Regions from separate parts of the Faecalicatena contorta genome, predicted to be linked through region 1. Evidence: predicted binding sites of a transcription regulator. Region 1 holds the regulator's gene; each other region holds the start of a gene.
What was found. The regulator Rex, encoded in region 1, represses fermentation and respiration genes when NADH is low (regulators of the CRP and FNR family bind a similar motif). The targets are predictions, from matches to a motif close to ATTGTTAANTANTTAACAAT.

Region 1 (5,275 bases):
CCCTTGGGATCCTTCTGCCCAGACAGCAGACGAACTCATAGTTAAAACGTCCGCAGAGACCGCTTAGTTCCTCCACAGAGATGTGTTCCTCCCCATCGGAGCCGACCAGAACAGCCTGGTCCATGAACGTCACACCCGGGATATCTGTTACATCAACCATAAACTGGTCCATACAGACCCTTCCAAGTATCCTGGCCCGCCTGCCGCGGATCAGCACGTCAGCTTTATTCGAAAGCCCTCTGGCGTATCCGTCACCGTACCCGACAGGAATTGTAGCTACTTTCATCTTCTTAGGTGCAATGAAAGTGCCGCCGTAGCTGATGGAAGCCCCCGCTTCTACTTCCTTCACAAAAGTAACGTGGCTGATCAGCTCAAGCGCTGGCTTGAGGCTCACAGCTTCCCGCGAGACCTCCCCTGACGGGTACATTCCGTATGTGGAAATACCCGCGCGGACCAGATTATGTTTCATGTCCGGGAAGTCGATAATCCCGGCGCTGTTGTCACAATGATAATATGTAATGGAAGTTCCTTCCGCCTCCAGGGCCTTCTTCATCCATTCAAACTTTTCGTGCTGCTTATGTGTGTAGCTCTTGTCGGTCTCATCGGCTTTGGCAAAATGCGTATACATTCCCTCGATCCCTATATTAGGCAGCCTGCCGATCTCCCGGATGGCCTTTACACTCTCCGGGCCGGGCAAGAATCCAAGCCTTCCCATCCCTGTATCAACTTTAATATGTATATGTGCTGTTCTGCCGAGCTTTGCCGCGGCTTTTGACATGCCTTCCGCCATCTCCTTCATATAAACAGTAGCACGGATATCCTTAAGAATCATCTCCTCATACTGCTCCGGGAAAATACAGCCGAGTACGAGAATTGGTTTTTTAATCCCTTCCTTCCGGAGAGCTGCAGCCTCCTCCAGGCTTGCGGTGGCGTAGCCCCATATGTAATCCTTTTCTTCAAACATTTCCGCAATCGGCACGGCGCCATGGCCGTACCCATCCATCTTTATCACGGCGATGATCTGCGCCCCTTCCCCAATCCGCCGCCTCATCTGTTCCATATTATATGATACGGCATCCAGGTCTACCCTGGCAAATACCCTGTTAAACTGTTTCATTGCTCCATACTCTCCTCTGTTCTTTTTAGGCAGTCCCCGATTCCCGCCGTTAAATCTTCTGCCAGCACACTGTAGGAACCCCTGGCGGCTTTGGCCTCGTCTCCTGCGCAGGCGTGCAGGTATACTCCGCAGACAGCCGCCTCATAAGGCTTCAGTCCCTGCGCCATCAGCCCTGCAATGACTCCCGCGAGCACGTCTCCGGCCCCGGCCTTTGCCATGGAACTGTTTCCTGCAGTATTGACGAATATCTGACGATCCCACTTGGCCGCAATTGTACGTGCATCCTTTAAGACGCAAACAACACCAGCTCTGTCTGTAAAAGACCTGGTCATCTCGAAACGCTTTTCCTGCAGCTCTGTAACAGAACAGCCCAGCAGGCCGGACATTTCTTTCAAGTGCGGGGTCAGGACAATGGGCCGCTCCCGCTCTTCAAGCAATTCCGGATGGCACCCCAGTATATTCAGTCCATCTGCATCTATCACGCAGGGAATCTGAACCTCTTTCACGACCTGAGTTAAGATACTCTCCGTAACACGGCTCTGTCCCAGCCCGCAGCCAATGCAGACCACATCCGCCCATGCGAGGAGATCACGAATGGCTTCTTCCTCATATTCAGTATAAGTGCTGACAATCGCTTCCGGTAAAAGCTGCTGCAATATCACCCGGTTATCTTCATGTGTATAAATCCGGACCAGACCCGCGCCGCATCTATACGCGGCCTTCGCACTCAGATATGCGGCGCCCGACATACCGCGGCTTCCGGTAATCATCAGGATCTTCCCATAGGTTCCTTTATGTGAATTGGGCCTTCGGGGCGGGATCAGCTCCGGCAGGTCCGATTTTTCAAATGTGTAGCAGACACCCGGTTCTTTTTCAAAAAGCTTCCGGCTGATTCCGATGGATACGGCAACAGTTTTTCCGGCATATTGGCAGCCTGGATGTAAAACACAGCCCAGCTTTTCGCACTCAAAAGTAACCGTCAGATCGGCTGAAAATGCCGTCCCTAGTACCTTTCCTGTGGCTGAGCAGATGCCGGAAGGGATATCTATGGCAACCTTCTGCCCCGGCAGCGCATTCATCTTTTTAATATTTGCCGCGTATGCTCCCGAGACTTCCCGGTTCAGGCCCACGCCGAAAACGGCATCCACTATAACAGTATATTCCTTCCTGCTGATTGTTGTTACTACAGGAACACCGCAATTTTCAGCGATTTTCATTTGCTGCATGCAGTCAGGAGACCTGGATTCTTCGTTTCCGATGAAAGCGGCCTCAACATCACAGCCTTTTTCTTTTAACAGGCGCGCAACTGCAAAGCCGTCGCCGCCGTTGTTGCCGGAGCCGCAGACCACCAGCGTTCTGTGTGTATTGATCTTTTCCTGCTCCATGACGGCCACTGCCGCCAGAGCAGCCCGCTCCATAAGCACCATAGAGGGAATCCCGATCTCATGGATCGTGTAATTGTCAGCTTTCTGCATCCATTCACCGGTAGGCAGATATCTCATATACTCACTCTCCTTTATTTTTATAGAGTTTCGCTTGTGAAACCCGCGTCCGCAGCGGCCGCACTGGCATCTGCCTCTAATACCACTGTGCGTATCCCCAATGGGATTGTATCTGATAGGCGCACGTTTCCTAATAAGCGAAATAACGTGCAACGAAGGCGCAGCACCTTTGTTACACGTTTTATATTATTAATCAATTATCATGTTCTTCATTGTAACGGCTGATATTATAGGACAGTTTCATCAAACTATCAGACAAATGTACACTTTCTACGATCACATCATCCGGCAGGTGCAGATCAGTGTGCGCAAAATTCCATATGCCCTTGATACCATTCTCAACAAGCATATCGGCTACTTCCACCGCTTTTGACTTTGGAATCGTCAGTGCGGCAATCTCTATGTCCGTATTTTCAACAAATTCTCTCAGGTCGTCCATCATACGGATCGGGATTCCTCGTATTGTTACCCCTTCCAGTCTTGGATTCACATCAAAAATACCCTGCAGTATAAAACCGCTCTTTTCAAAGGCCGCGTAATTGGCAAGCGCCTGCCCCAGGTTACCCGCTCCTATTATGATTACGTTATGTTTTCTGTTCAGTCCCAGAATCTTTCCGATCTCTGTATAGAGATACTTAACATTGTATCCATATCCCTGCTGGCCGAAGCCACCGAAGTTGTTTAAATCCTGGCGAATCTGAGATGCAGTGACGCTCATCTTCTTGCTCAGGTCATTTGATGAAATCCGTTCTACTCCTGCATCCAGTAATTCTCCCAAATATCTGTAATATCTGGGCAGCCGTCCAATTACCGCACGTGATATCTCTCTATCTTCCACAGCTATCCCCTCCAAACTTAATCTATTTCATATTATATAGAATTGTACGGGCAAAGTCAAATTTTAGTTGTATTTTAAACTATTTTCGTTATAATGAAATAAGTATACTCAAAGGCATCCCGCAGCTCATGCCCCGCGGACAGGTTTTCAGCATAGCTGAAAATTAATGCTTATTTTTTAAGACAACAAGCGGGGTTCGGCGGCTGAAGTACAACTGGGAGGCCCGATACAGAAGACAACAGGAGGTTTCTTATGATACTTGCATGCCATAATCTCAATAAAGCTTTCGGTGGACAGGTCATTGTCAGAGACGGCTCTTTTCATATAGAAGACAGGGAAAAAGCGGCTCTGGTCGGAGTAAACGGGGCTGGAAAATCCACCATTCTAAAGATGATCGTAAAGGAAGAGCCAGTCGACAGCGGTGAAATTGTAGTTACAAAAGGGAAAACTCTCGGATATCTTGCACAGCAGCAGAAACTCGAGGGCGGCCGCTCCATATATGAGGAAGTAAAGACAGCAAAGGCTGATATTATCGAGTTGGAAAATCAAATCCGTGCTATTGAAAAGGAACTGAAGTCTCTGAGCGGTGAAGCCCTTCAGAGCAGGCTCGATACCTATCACCGCATGATGTCATCGTTTGAGGCACAGAATGGTTATGCTTACGAAAGCGAGCTGACAGGCGTCCTCAAAGGACTTGGTTTCCAGGAGGAGGATTTTGACAAAAAAACGGACACCCTCTCCGGAGGCCAGAAAACAAGAGTTTCCCTGGGAAAATTGCTCCTCACAAAACCCGATATTCTGCTTCTGGATGAGCCAACAAACCATCTGGATTTGAACTCCATCACCTGGCTGGAGACCTATCTGCTGAACTACCCGGGCGCTGTATTTATCGTCTCCCACGACCGTTTCTTCTTAAACAGGGTGGTTACAAAAGTGGTGGAGATCGAACATGGGACTGTCCGGATGTACGCCGGCAACTACAAGGCCTATGCGGACAAAAAGCAACAGATCCGGGACGCCATGATGAAAGAATATCTGAACCAGCAGAGGGAAATCAAGCATCAGGAGGCCGTCATTGAAAAACTCCGTTCATTCAACCGTGAGAAGTCTATCAAGCGCGCGGAAAGCCGTGAAAAACTGCTAGATAAGATGACGCTGGTCGATAAGCCCCAGGAGGCGGCGAAGGAGATTCATTTTTCTCTGGAACCCTCTTGCCTGAGCGGCAACGACGTGCTTTCAGTGGAGGGGCTGTCTAAGAGTTTTGACAGTCAAACCTTATTTACGGATATCAGCTTTGATATCAGACGCGGCGAACATGTGGCTGTAATCGGTGACAACGGCACCGGGAAAACCACGCTGCTTAAGATTATCAATCAAGTGGTTCCCCCGGATACGGGCTCCTTTACCCTGGGATCTAAGGTGAGAATCGGTTATTACGATCAGGAACACCATGTGCTGCATGACCAAAAAAATATATTTGACGAGATTTCGGATGACTATCCAACCCTAAATAATACGCAGATCAGAAATACGCTCGCCGCATTCCAGTTTACCGGTGATGACGTGTACAAACTGATCGGGGACCTGAGCGGCGGCGAGAAGGGTCGCGTATCGCTGGCAAAATTGATGCTTTCTGAGGCCAATTTCCTAATCCTCGATGAGCCCACAAACCATTTGGATATCACCTCAAAAGAGATATTAGAAAAAGCGGTTAACGACTATACCGGTACCGTATTATACGTCTCACACGACCGCTATTTTATCAACCAGACAGCCACCCGCATATTAGAGCTGGTGAATCAGACCTTTGTAAACTAT
Region 2 (5,275 bases), 990 kb from region 1:
ACATAGGAATGGAGGTGATATCTATGGAACATTTCGATTTTAAAGACCTTATGGCTTTTGGAATGTTTATTTTGGCGTTACTGACATTCTTTTATTTAATTTTTAATGTAATGTGACACATTGTTTTTATAATGAATAAATACCGGATAACAATTTTTCAATTCCTCATTCAGAAACACTTTCCACCGGGCCTCGCCCATGCACATGCAAAAGCCTCTCCGCATTCTCTATGCGCTCCTTCGAGGGCACTTCCACCCCCTCCAGAGGATATGTAAGCCCCAGTTCTTTCCATTTAAATACCCCCAGCGTATGGTAGGGAAGCACCTCCACCTTCTCCACATTCTCCAGTGTCCCGATAAATGCATCCAGCCTACGAAGATACTCATCATTATCACTTTTCCCCGGTACAAGCACATGCCTGATCCAGACCGGTTTCCCCATCTCCGAAAGACAGGCCGCAAGATCCAGAATATTCCGGTTCGTGCATCCGGTCAGAATCTCATGCTGCTGTTCATCCATGTGTTTGATATCCAGCAATACCAGATCCGTATACTTCATCAGTTCCTGGAATCTGCCGAAGAAAGGTTCTTCTCTGGTAAATGGATTGCCACTTGTATCCAGAGTCGTATGGATCCCGGCTGCTTTTGCCTTCTGAAACAGTTCTGTCAGAAACTCGATCTGGAGAAGCGGCTCTCCACCGCTTACGGTAATACCGCCCTTACTCGCCCAGTAGGAGCGGTATTTTAAAGCCTGCCCAAGCAGTTCGTCAGCGGTATACTGTGTCCCCGACTGCATGTTCCACGTATCCGGATTGTGGCAGAACTGGCAGCGCATGGCGCAGCCGCTCATAAAAATAATATATCTGACGCCGGGTCCGTCTACGGAACCAAAGCTTTCAAGAGAATGGATATATCCTTTCAGATTGTTCTGCTCTGTCATCGTATTCACCTCAAAATAAAACTTTCTACATGATTTATAACTGAATTAATCCGTAAACAAACCGGCCCGTAAAACGGTCTGCCGTCAAAAAGGTGCTGCCTGTTTACATATCCGCGTGGCATGTTCTGGAGATTACGTCCATCTGCTGCTCACGTGTCAGGTCGATAAACTTAACTGCATATCCGGACACGCGGATTGTGAAGTTTGCATATTCCTCTTTTTCCGGATGTTCCATCGCATCGATCAGCTTTTCTCTGCCAAACACATTGACGTTCAGGTGGTGCGCCCCCTGTTCAAAATATCCGTCCAGCACCCGGGTAAGATTCTCAATACGCTCCGCCTCGTCATTCCCCAGTGCACCAGGATTGATCGTCTGAGTATTAGAGATTCCGTCCAGCGCCTCTTCATAAGGAAGCTTTGCAACGGAGTTCAGAGATGCCAGCAGACCGTTTTTCTCCGCGCCATAGGAAGGATTTGCGCCCGGTGCAAGCGGTTCCCCCGCCTTTCTTCCGTCAGGCATGGAGCCCGTCGCTTTTCCGTAAACCACATTGGATGTGATTGTGAGGATAGAGGTTGTCGGCTCTGAGTTTCTGTATGTATGGCATTTTTTCAGCTTGCCCATGAAGGTCTTAAGCAGCCAGATTGCAATATCGTCCGCCCGGTCGTCGTCATTTCCGTATCTTGGGAAATCACCCTCTGTCTCGTAATCCACAGCCATTCCCGTCTCGTCACGGATGACTTTGACCTTGGCATATTTTATTGCACTTAAAGAATCTACTACATGTGAGAATCCTGCAATTCCTGTTGCAAATGTTCTTCTTACATCTGTATCAATCAGCGCCATCTCCGCCGCCTCATAATAATACTTATCGTGCATGTAATGGATCATATTCAGGGTGTCCACGTATAGTTTTGACAGCCAGTCCATCATCTTGTCATACTTATCCATGACATCCTCATACTCCAGATATTCTGTAGTAACCGGCTTATATGCAGGAGCTACCTGTTCTCTGGTCTTTACATCCACACCACCGTTGATTGCATACAGCAGGCATTTGGCAAGATTCGCACGGGCGCCGAAGAACTGGATTTCTTTTCCCGTCTGGGTTGCAGATACACAGCAGCATATGGAATAATCATCTCCCCATACCGGTCGCATCACATCATCGTTCTCATACTGGATGGAGCTTGTCTCGATAGAAATGTAAGATACATAGTTCTTAAACGCCTCCGGAAGGCGGGAAGAATACAACACCGTCAGATTCGGCTCCGGCGACGGTCCCATGTTCTCCAGGGTGTGCAGAAAACGATAATCATTCCTGGTCACCATAGATCTGCCGTCCTGCCCCAGCCCTGCCACTTCCAGCGTTGCCCATACCGGGTCACCGGAGAACAGTTCGTTATAGGAAGGAACCCTGGCAAACTTGACCATCCTGAACTTCATCACCATATGGTCGATCAGTTCTTGTGCCTGTGCCTCTGTCAGAATTCCCTTTTCCATATCCCTTTGGATATAGATGTCCAGGAAAGTAGAGATTCTTCCAACGCTCATCGCGGCACCGTTCTGCGTCTTGATTGCCGCAAGATAGCCGAAGTACAGCCATTGCACTGCTTCCTTCGCATCCTTTGCCGGCTTGGATATATCAAACCCATAGACAGCCGCCATCTCCTTCATGTCTTTGAGCGCCTTTAACTGATCCGCAACTTCTTCTCTCAGACGAAAATCGGTTCCCTTCATTCCGTGTCTTTCGGTTTCGTTAAAGTCCACCATTTTTTGTTCAATCAGGTGGTCAATTCCGTAAAGAGCTACACGGCGGTAATCGCCCACTATACGCCCTCTGCCATATGTATCCGGAAGTCCTGTGATGATCTTATTATGGCGCGCCTTTTTCATCTCCGGGGTATAGATATCAAAAATCCCCTGGTTATGTGTTTTGTGGTATTTGGTGAAAATCTCATGCAGCTTCTCACTCGGCTGATACCCGTAAGTCGTACATGCCTGCTCCGCCATCTTGATACCGCCAAAAGGCATAAATGCTCTCTTAAGCGGCTTATCTGTCTGGAGACCGACTACCGTCTCCAGTTCCTTCATCTCTTCATCAATGTATCCCGGCCCATAAGCCGTCAGGCCGGAAACAACCTCTGTCTCCATATCCAGGACGCCGCCCTTCGCCCGTTCTTCCCGCTGCAGCTCCTGCAGCCTGCCCCAGAGTTTATTTGTAGCTTCTGTAGGTCCTTCCAGAAAGCTCTCATCGCCCTCATAAGGAGTATAATTGTTTTGAATAAAATCCCGGACATTGATGTCATCTCTCCATAGCCTTCCCTTAAATCCTTCCCACTGATCATAATGAGTCATATTATAAAATCCTCCTTTGATATAACAGGTTATCTTTTAGTTCCCGCCCAGTATATCATTTCGTTAAATAAAAGACAAGAGGATAAGTGATAATAGTTTTCATTATTGGCCTTGTATCTAATTTTATACAATATATAGTGTTTTCTGCTACGCTTATGTGCATCAGTAGTGCATGACAACAGGAGTCCCGTTTGATATCATGCTGTATAATGTCGCTGCGCCGTCCAACGGCATATTAATACATCCGTGGGAACCAATACTCCAGTACAGGTCTCCCCCGAATGCGGGCTGCCATGTGGCATCATGGAATCCAACGCCGCCATAAGTCACCTGCATCCAGTAGTCCACCCATGTCCGGTATTCCGGCTCTCCTGTCTCCGGCACAATATTTCCCACAAGGGTAGTGCCTGGAATCATCATAAGAATATCATATACCCCTGCCGGTGTGGAGTGTTCATAAGGCTTGCCGGTTACCACGGCCGTCTCAAAGGCAACATTCCCATCAACAATATACCACATATATTGCGCACTCAGATCCACCTCAATAAATGTTTTGCCCCAGTCCTGCTGCTCATGGCTAGCCGCCCGCTGCTCGTATACCGGCTCCTTGGTTGTCTGCTCACCAGCTTTAATACTGGCGATCAGTGCATCCGCCTCAGCCGCCTCATTGATCGCCCAGCCGTAGGTACCGCCGCTTACTTCTGTCGCTTTTCCCCAGGGCGTGGTCAGCGGACGGGTCCCGTAAAGTGTTTCATATTTTGCGGCAAATTGATTCATATATTCTCTGACCTTGTCTTCATGGAAAGTAACATTCATGTTCTCATCCCAGGACAGCCATGTAGAAATCAACGCCTTGTCCACCACCTCTTTATGCGGCGCCATATCGTAAGTGATGCTTGTCCCGCAGTACTTGTTCAAGGTATCGCAGGCAGCCGCCACCTCTTTTGAATCCGCAGTATGCTTCGGCTTCAGATAACAGTCTTCTTTCTCCAGGCTGAATTTCTCTTCCAGCCCCTGCACTGCCTGTATTAGCTTTTCCTTCATTGGCTCCTGATCGATTTTTGTCCCCAGCACCTCCGGCTTTACAACAAACTTATCTCCATCAAACTCCGGCTTTGCACTCTCCGGATCACTCTTCTCTTCATTCTGGAAACATTGCAGCGCCTGAATCTTTTCCTCCAGCTGTTTGTGGTCATATTCAAAACCCAGAGACAGCTTTACCTTATGGTCTTTCCAAAGCATCGAAGGCCAAAGAAACGCCCCCTGCTCCTTCAGCGCTTTATCCAGCTCTTTACTCTTCTTATACTTCATGGATATCGATGATCCGCTGATCTCCTCACTGCCGCCTTCTTTCGGAGTAACTTTCAGCGCATATCCATCGATCTGCCCTGCAAAATACCGCTCGGCCTCATCTGCCGTCTTCATGGAAAAGTCTACGCCATTAATCATGGTATTATGAAAGAAATGACTCATGAAATAAATAGATATGCCACAGTAAATACAGATCAAAATGCCAGCTGTTATCCCCCCTGCCAGTAATACCTTCTTCTTGCCGCTCATCTTATGTACCCTCCTCTATAGTAATACAGTATTATCATTACATTAAATAGACGGATTTTCAAGGCAAAAGGCTGCAAATTTTCAGTATTTTTTCTAATTGCTTAAATATGTGAATCGTTTTAAAATAAAATATGTGTGTAATTCATTTTAAACATCGTAAAACCATTGCTCAAACCGCACATATATTACATAGTATGCAATATATTATTTTCAGAATAAACAACATTTGAAAGGTAGTAGTTAAACATGGAAATTAGAAAAGCAAGGCTGGCAGATCTGGAAATTCTGCTGAAAATGTATGAAAGTGCAAGAATGTTTATGACAAGCCACGGAAATCCCACACAATGGGGCAGCACCTATCCACCCAAAGCACTGCTGGCTCAGGATATTGAGGATGGAAACAGCTATGTCTGCGAAGAA
Region 3 (5,275 bases), 1.8 Mb from region 1:
CAGAAATGCAATTATTATCAGCCCCCATCCTGCTGCTAAAGCATGTACGATCGAGGCGGCAAAAGTTGTTCTGGACGCAGCTGTAAAGGCTGGCGCTCCGGAAGGCATTATCGGATGGATTGATGTACCGTCTTTGGAATTAACAAACACCGTTATGAAGGATTCGGACATCATTCTTGCAACCGGCGGACCGGGAATGGTAAAGGCTGCTTACTCATCAGGCAAGCCGGCGCTCGGAGTAGGACCTGGAAACACACCGGTAATTATTGATGAGACAGCTGATGTTAAGATGGCAGTAAATTCCATTATACATTCCAAGACATTCGACAACGGCATGATCTGCGCATCTGAGCAGTCTGTAACAGTTCTTGACAGCATTTATGAGGAAGTGAAAAAAGAATTTGCTTACCGTGGATGCTATTTCCTGAAAAAGGGAGCAGAGCTGGATAAAGTACGCAAGACAATCATTATTAATGGCGCACTGAACAGCAAGATTCCGGGCAAATCAGCATACGAAATTGCAAAAATGGCTGGAGTGGATGTTCCGGAAAACACAAAAATCCTGATAGGTGAAGTGGAATCAGTAGACATTTCCGAAGAGTTTGCTCATGAAAAATTATCTCCTGTACTTGGCATGTATAAAGCAAAAACATTTGATGAAGCGTTGGAAAAAGCAGCCCAGCTTGTAGCCGACGGCGGATACGGTCACACAGCTTCCCTGTATATCCATCCGGCACAGACAGAGAAAATAGCAAAACATGCAGCAGCCATGAAAACGTGCCGTGTTCTTATCAACACACCTTCTTCTCACGGCGGCATCGGCGACCTTTACAACTTCAAAATGGCTCCATCCCTCACACTGGGATGCGGCTCATGGGGCGGAAACTCCGTTTCTGAAAATGTTGGGGTAAAACACTTACTGAATGTTAAGACAGTGGCTGAGAGGAGAGAGAATATGCTTTGGTTCAGAACACCTGAAAAGGTTTACTTCAAAAAAGGCTGTATGCCGGTTGCACTGGATGAGCTGGGAACAATCATGCACAAGAAAAAAGCATTTATCGTTACCGACTCCTTCCTGTACAAAAATGGCTACGTAGCTCCAATCGAGGCAAAACTGGATGAAATGGGTATCCAGCATTCATGCTTCTATGAAGTAGCTCCAGACCCGACCCTGCAGTGTGCACAAAAAGGTGCAGACCAGATGAGAGCATTTGAGCCGGATACAATTATCGCACTTGGCGGTGGTTCTGCAATGGATGCAGCAAAGATCATGTGGGTAATGTACGAACATCCGGAAGCAAATTTTGAAGACATGGCAATGGACTTTATGGATATCCGCAAGAGAGTATATACATTCCCGAAAATGGGAGAGAAAGCTTATTTCGTAGCGATCCCGACCTCTTCAGGAACCGGTTCTGAGGTCACACCTTTTGCAATCATCACAGATGCAGAGACCGGGGTAAAATGGCCGCTTGCAGACTACGAACTGCTTCCGAATATGGCAATTGTAGATGTTGATAACATGATGACCCAGCCAAAGGGCCTGACAAGCGCATCAGGTATCGACGTTATGACACATGCAATCGAGGCATATGTATCTATCATGGCCACAGATTACACAGACGGCCTGGCAATGAAAGCTGTAAAGATGGTATTTGATAATCTTCCATCCGCATACGAGAACGGGGCAAACGACCCACATGCACGCGAAATGATGGCTAATGCTTCCTGTCTGGCAGGTATGGCCTTTGCAAACGCATTCCTCGGACTGAACCACTCCATGGCACACAAACTGGGTGCGTTCCATCACCTTCCACACGGTGTTGCAAATGCAGTACTCTTGACAGAAGTTATGAAATACAATTCAGCAGAGGCTCCGACAAAAATGGGGACATTCTCGCAGTACCAATACCCACATGCACTTGCAAGATATGCTGAACTGGGACGCTTTGCAGGCTGCACAGGCAAAGATGACCAGGAAGTATTTGATAACCTTGTTGTAAAATTAGAAGAGTTAAAAGAGACAATCGGTATCAAGAAAACGATCAAAGACTATGGCATAGATGAGAAATACTTCCTCGACACACTGGATGACATGGTAGAGCAGGCATTCAACGATCAGTGTACAGGCGCTAACCCAAGATATCCATTGATGAAGGAGATCAAAGAGATCTATCTGAAGTGCTACTACGGCAAATAAGCTTCCCGGTCTTTCATCCACAGCCGCCGTGTCATACGGCACAGCGGCTGTATAAAAATCATAAGATATCCTCTTGAATATAAATTTTTTCTCACAAATATGAGCGTGGCGCATAAGCGTCACGCTTTTAAATTCCGCAAAGGGGTCTGACCCCTTTGCTTCAGAATGATACAAAATTAACAATAAAACTATATAAAAAAAGATAGTTAAAAATTGCACAAAATTACTCGAGGGGTCTTACATTGTTAAAAAAGTTGATGTATAATAAATACAACTTAAAAGAGCGGCATCAAAAATAGGAGGTATAGCTTATGAAACTGGAAGAAAAGAATTTAATCGTGGAACGTCCTTATAAGAAAGTTTACAAATGTGAAGATAGTGTAGTAAAAGTATTCGAATCTGCGCATCCAAAATCCGCAGTATTCAACGAGGCGCTGAATACTGCCAGAGTAGAAGAGACAGGACTGGATATCCCAAAGGTAAAAGAGGTAACACAGATAGACGGCAAATGGGCGCTTTCCATCGAATACAAAGCAGGAAAGACATTGGAAGACATGATGGAAGCAGACAGCAGCAACCTGGAAAAATATATGGAGGACTTTGTAGACCTGCAGCTGACGGTACATGCCAAGACTGCACCGCTGCTAAACAAGCTGAAAGATAAACTGTCCCGTCAGATTAACGGCCTGAAAGACTTAGATGCCACAACAAGATACGAGCTGCTCACAAGGCTGGAGAGCATGCCGAAGCACAATAAAGTCTGCCACGGCGATTTCAACCCAAGCAACGTAATCGTAGGGAAAAACGGCAAGATGACAGTCGTAGACTGGGCACACGCAACCCAGGGCAACGCCAGCGCAGATGCAGCCATGACCTATCTGCTGTTCGCACTAAAAGACCAGAATGCAGCAGACCTGTATATGAAGCTGTTCTGCAAAAAGAGCGATACAGCAAAACAATACGTACAGCAGTGGCTGCCAATCGTAGCAGCGGCACAGCTCACAAAAGATAACGAACTAGAAAAAGATTTCCTAATGAAATGGATTGATGTGATCGATTATCAGTAGGGGTGTTTTGGGGAGGGGGACGCTAAGAGGAAGGTGAGACTGTTTCCCCCCGCGGGGGCAGTACATGCCGTTTCAAACTCCTGCCCACTTGCGGAGAATCCGTAAGAGAAAAAACAGGGAACAGGAAGGGACTTGCCGCAGTTGGCCCGAATGCCGATGCATTGGCGCCGCCGGTGGCAACAGAATTTGTTTTGGTAAAACAAATTCTGCCCTCCCTGTTCCCTGTTTTTTCTCTAACGGATTCTAACCGCGCGTTCTATGGAGTTTTGAAACGGCATGCACTGTCCCCGCGGGGGGAAACAGTCTCACCTTCCTCTTAGCTGGACGCATCCGCCGGTAACTAAAACCTCCCTATTGGGGAGGTCTTTGGTCGGTGACAGTGGATCTGATGTGAATGGCCGTAATTTTGCCCAGGGCGGAAGTGATACTGTGTACATAATTAATTCCCATAAGACATACCCTCCCCATCTCAGTCAGGCGGATCTCATCCAAAAAGCCCTAAAATCGAATCCCCCCGCTACCAGCTTGGGAAGAAGAGGTTATTTCCGATGTTGACTCCAGGCCTCCCCGCTGTTCCTGCGTAGAGGAAGTAATAGCAGTCGGATACTGCGGCCAGCCGTGCTCCGTTGATGGCATCCTGGGCCACGGTATAGGCCAGTTCGCTGGCGCCTCTTGCGAGTACGGCATCCAGACGGCCTGACCATACCGGTTCAAACTGTCCGCCTGCGTAGACGACATCTGTGATCGTGTTCGGGAAGATTGGACTGTTTACGCGGTTCATGATAACTGTTGCTACGGCAAGCATGGAATCGTAATCATGCATGGCCTCACAATCGAGTATTGCCGCAAATACATCCAGATCGTTTCCGGCCACATTGGTTGCTCCGCCGTTGACTATGGTGTCATCATAACCACCGTTATCACTGCCGCCTCCGGAATCATTGCCTCCGGATGGCGTATCTCCGGGATCATTGTTGTCATTCGCATTGTTATTGCCACTGTCAGGCTTCTGAGCAGCGGCGTTTTCTGCGGCAACTTTAGCGGCCGCCTCTGCAGCCAGTTTGGCGGCTTCCTCCTCCCGCAGTTTTTTAAGCTGTGCGTTGAAGGCGTTCAGATCAGTAGAGGTTGCCTCCGCCTTCTGAACCAGCTCTGCCTGCCGGGTCTCCAGGTTTTTCTGCAGTTCCTTCATGGAATCCTGCTGAGCCTCCAGAGTTATTTTTCTGTCAGCAATCTCTTTCTGGGTCTCCTGCAGGATCTGGAGCATACTCCGGTCATATTTACTGATATTCTGTATGAAGTCGGCTTTGTTTAAAAAGTCAGTCAGGTTGTCCGCCGAAAAAAGCATCTCCAGGAGTGTTGCATTACCGGTTTCATACATATACTTAATACGGGATTTCATATCTTCGTATTGTTGTGCTTCGTCTGCCTCTGCCTCAGCTAAGGAATCTTTTGTCCTCTGGATTTCACCGTTGGTAATTTCAACCTGCATCTCAGTTGTTGATATCTCATCACTTATTGCCACAAGTTCCTGATTGATACCTTCAAGCTGGTTCTGCAGATCAGAAGTTTTGCTTTCGAGACTTTCTGCATCTTCGGCGTGCGCCGGGAAAACAGAAAGCACCAGTACAAGAGAACAGATAAATGCCAGAAGAGCCTGTCCCCTGTGTTTTAAGCGCAATTTCATATTCTACAATTCCTTTCTTAATTGTTTTGCCCTGATATTATACTATAAATTGCTTTATTAAGCAAATTTTGATAGAATAAGTTATAAAAATTTAGTGAGATGTAAGGAGCTGGCAGGAGATGAAACAGCAGATAAAAATGATTGGACTGGACTTGGACGGTACACTTTTGAATGACAAAAAGGAACTGCTGCCGTATACAAAGCATGTGCTGCAGGAAGCAATTGCAAAAGGGATAGTTGTACTGATGGCAACAGGAAGGCCGTTTACGGGCATTCCGGAGGAACTGAGATTTTTTCCCGGCATACGCTATGCACTTACCGCAA

Region 2: a site for Rex is predicted at 3,355-3,374, ahead of pflB (formate C-acetyltransferase). Genes of this name have one in related genera too.
Region 3: a site for Rex is predicted at 2,365-2,384, ahead of MWG26_RS03520 (aminoglycoside phosphotransferase family protein). Genes of this name have one in related genera too.

What each region holds. Positions count from the first base shown of each region.
Region 1 covers NZ_BQNQ01000001.1:2,612,325-2,617,599, forward strand. Annotated here, with positions in the region: gene alr (alanine racemase) at 1-1,117, opposite strand, end outside; gene MWG26_RS11675 (NAD(P)H-hydrate dehydratase) at 1,114-2,619, opposite strand; gene MWG26_RS11680 (redox-sensing transcriptional repressor Rex) at 2,813-3,457, opposite strand; gene abc-f (ribosomal protection-like ABC-F family protein) at 3,710-5,275, shown strand, end outside.
Region 2 covers NZ_BQNQ01000001.1:3,598,652-3,603,926, forward strand. Annotated here, with positions in the region: gene pflA (pyruvate formate-lyase-activating protein) at 166-939, opposite strand; gene pflB (formate C-acetyltransferase) at 1,043-3,295, opposite strand; gene MWG26_RS16230 (L,D-transpeptidase family protein) at 3,458-4,855, opposite strand; gene MWG26_RS16235 (GNAT family N-acetyltransferase) at 5,102-5,275, shown strand, end outside.
Region 3 covers NZ_BQNQ01000001.1:773,650-778,924, forward strand. Annotated here, with positions in the region: gene adhE (bifunctional acetaldehyde-CoA/alcohol dehydrogenase) at 1-2,200, shown strand, start outside; gene MWG26_RS03520 (aminoglycoside phosphotransferase family protein) at 2,512-3,267, shown strand; gene MWG26_RS03525 (cell wall hydrolase) at 3,785-4,951, opposite strand; gene MWG26_RS03530 (Cof-type HAD-IIB family hydrolase) at 5,071-5,275, shown strand, end outside.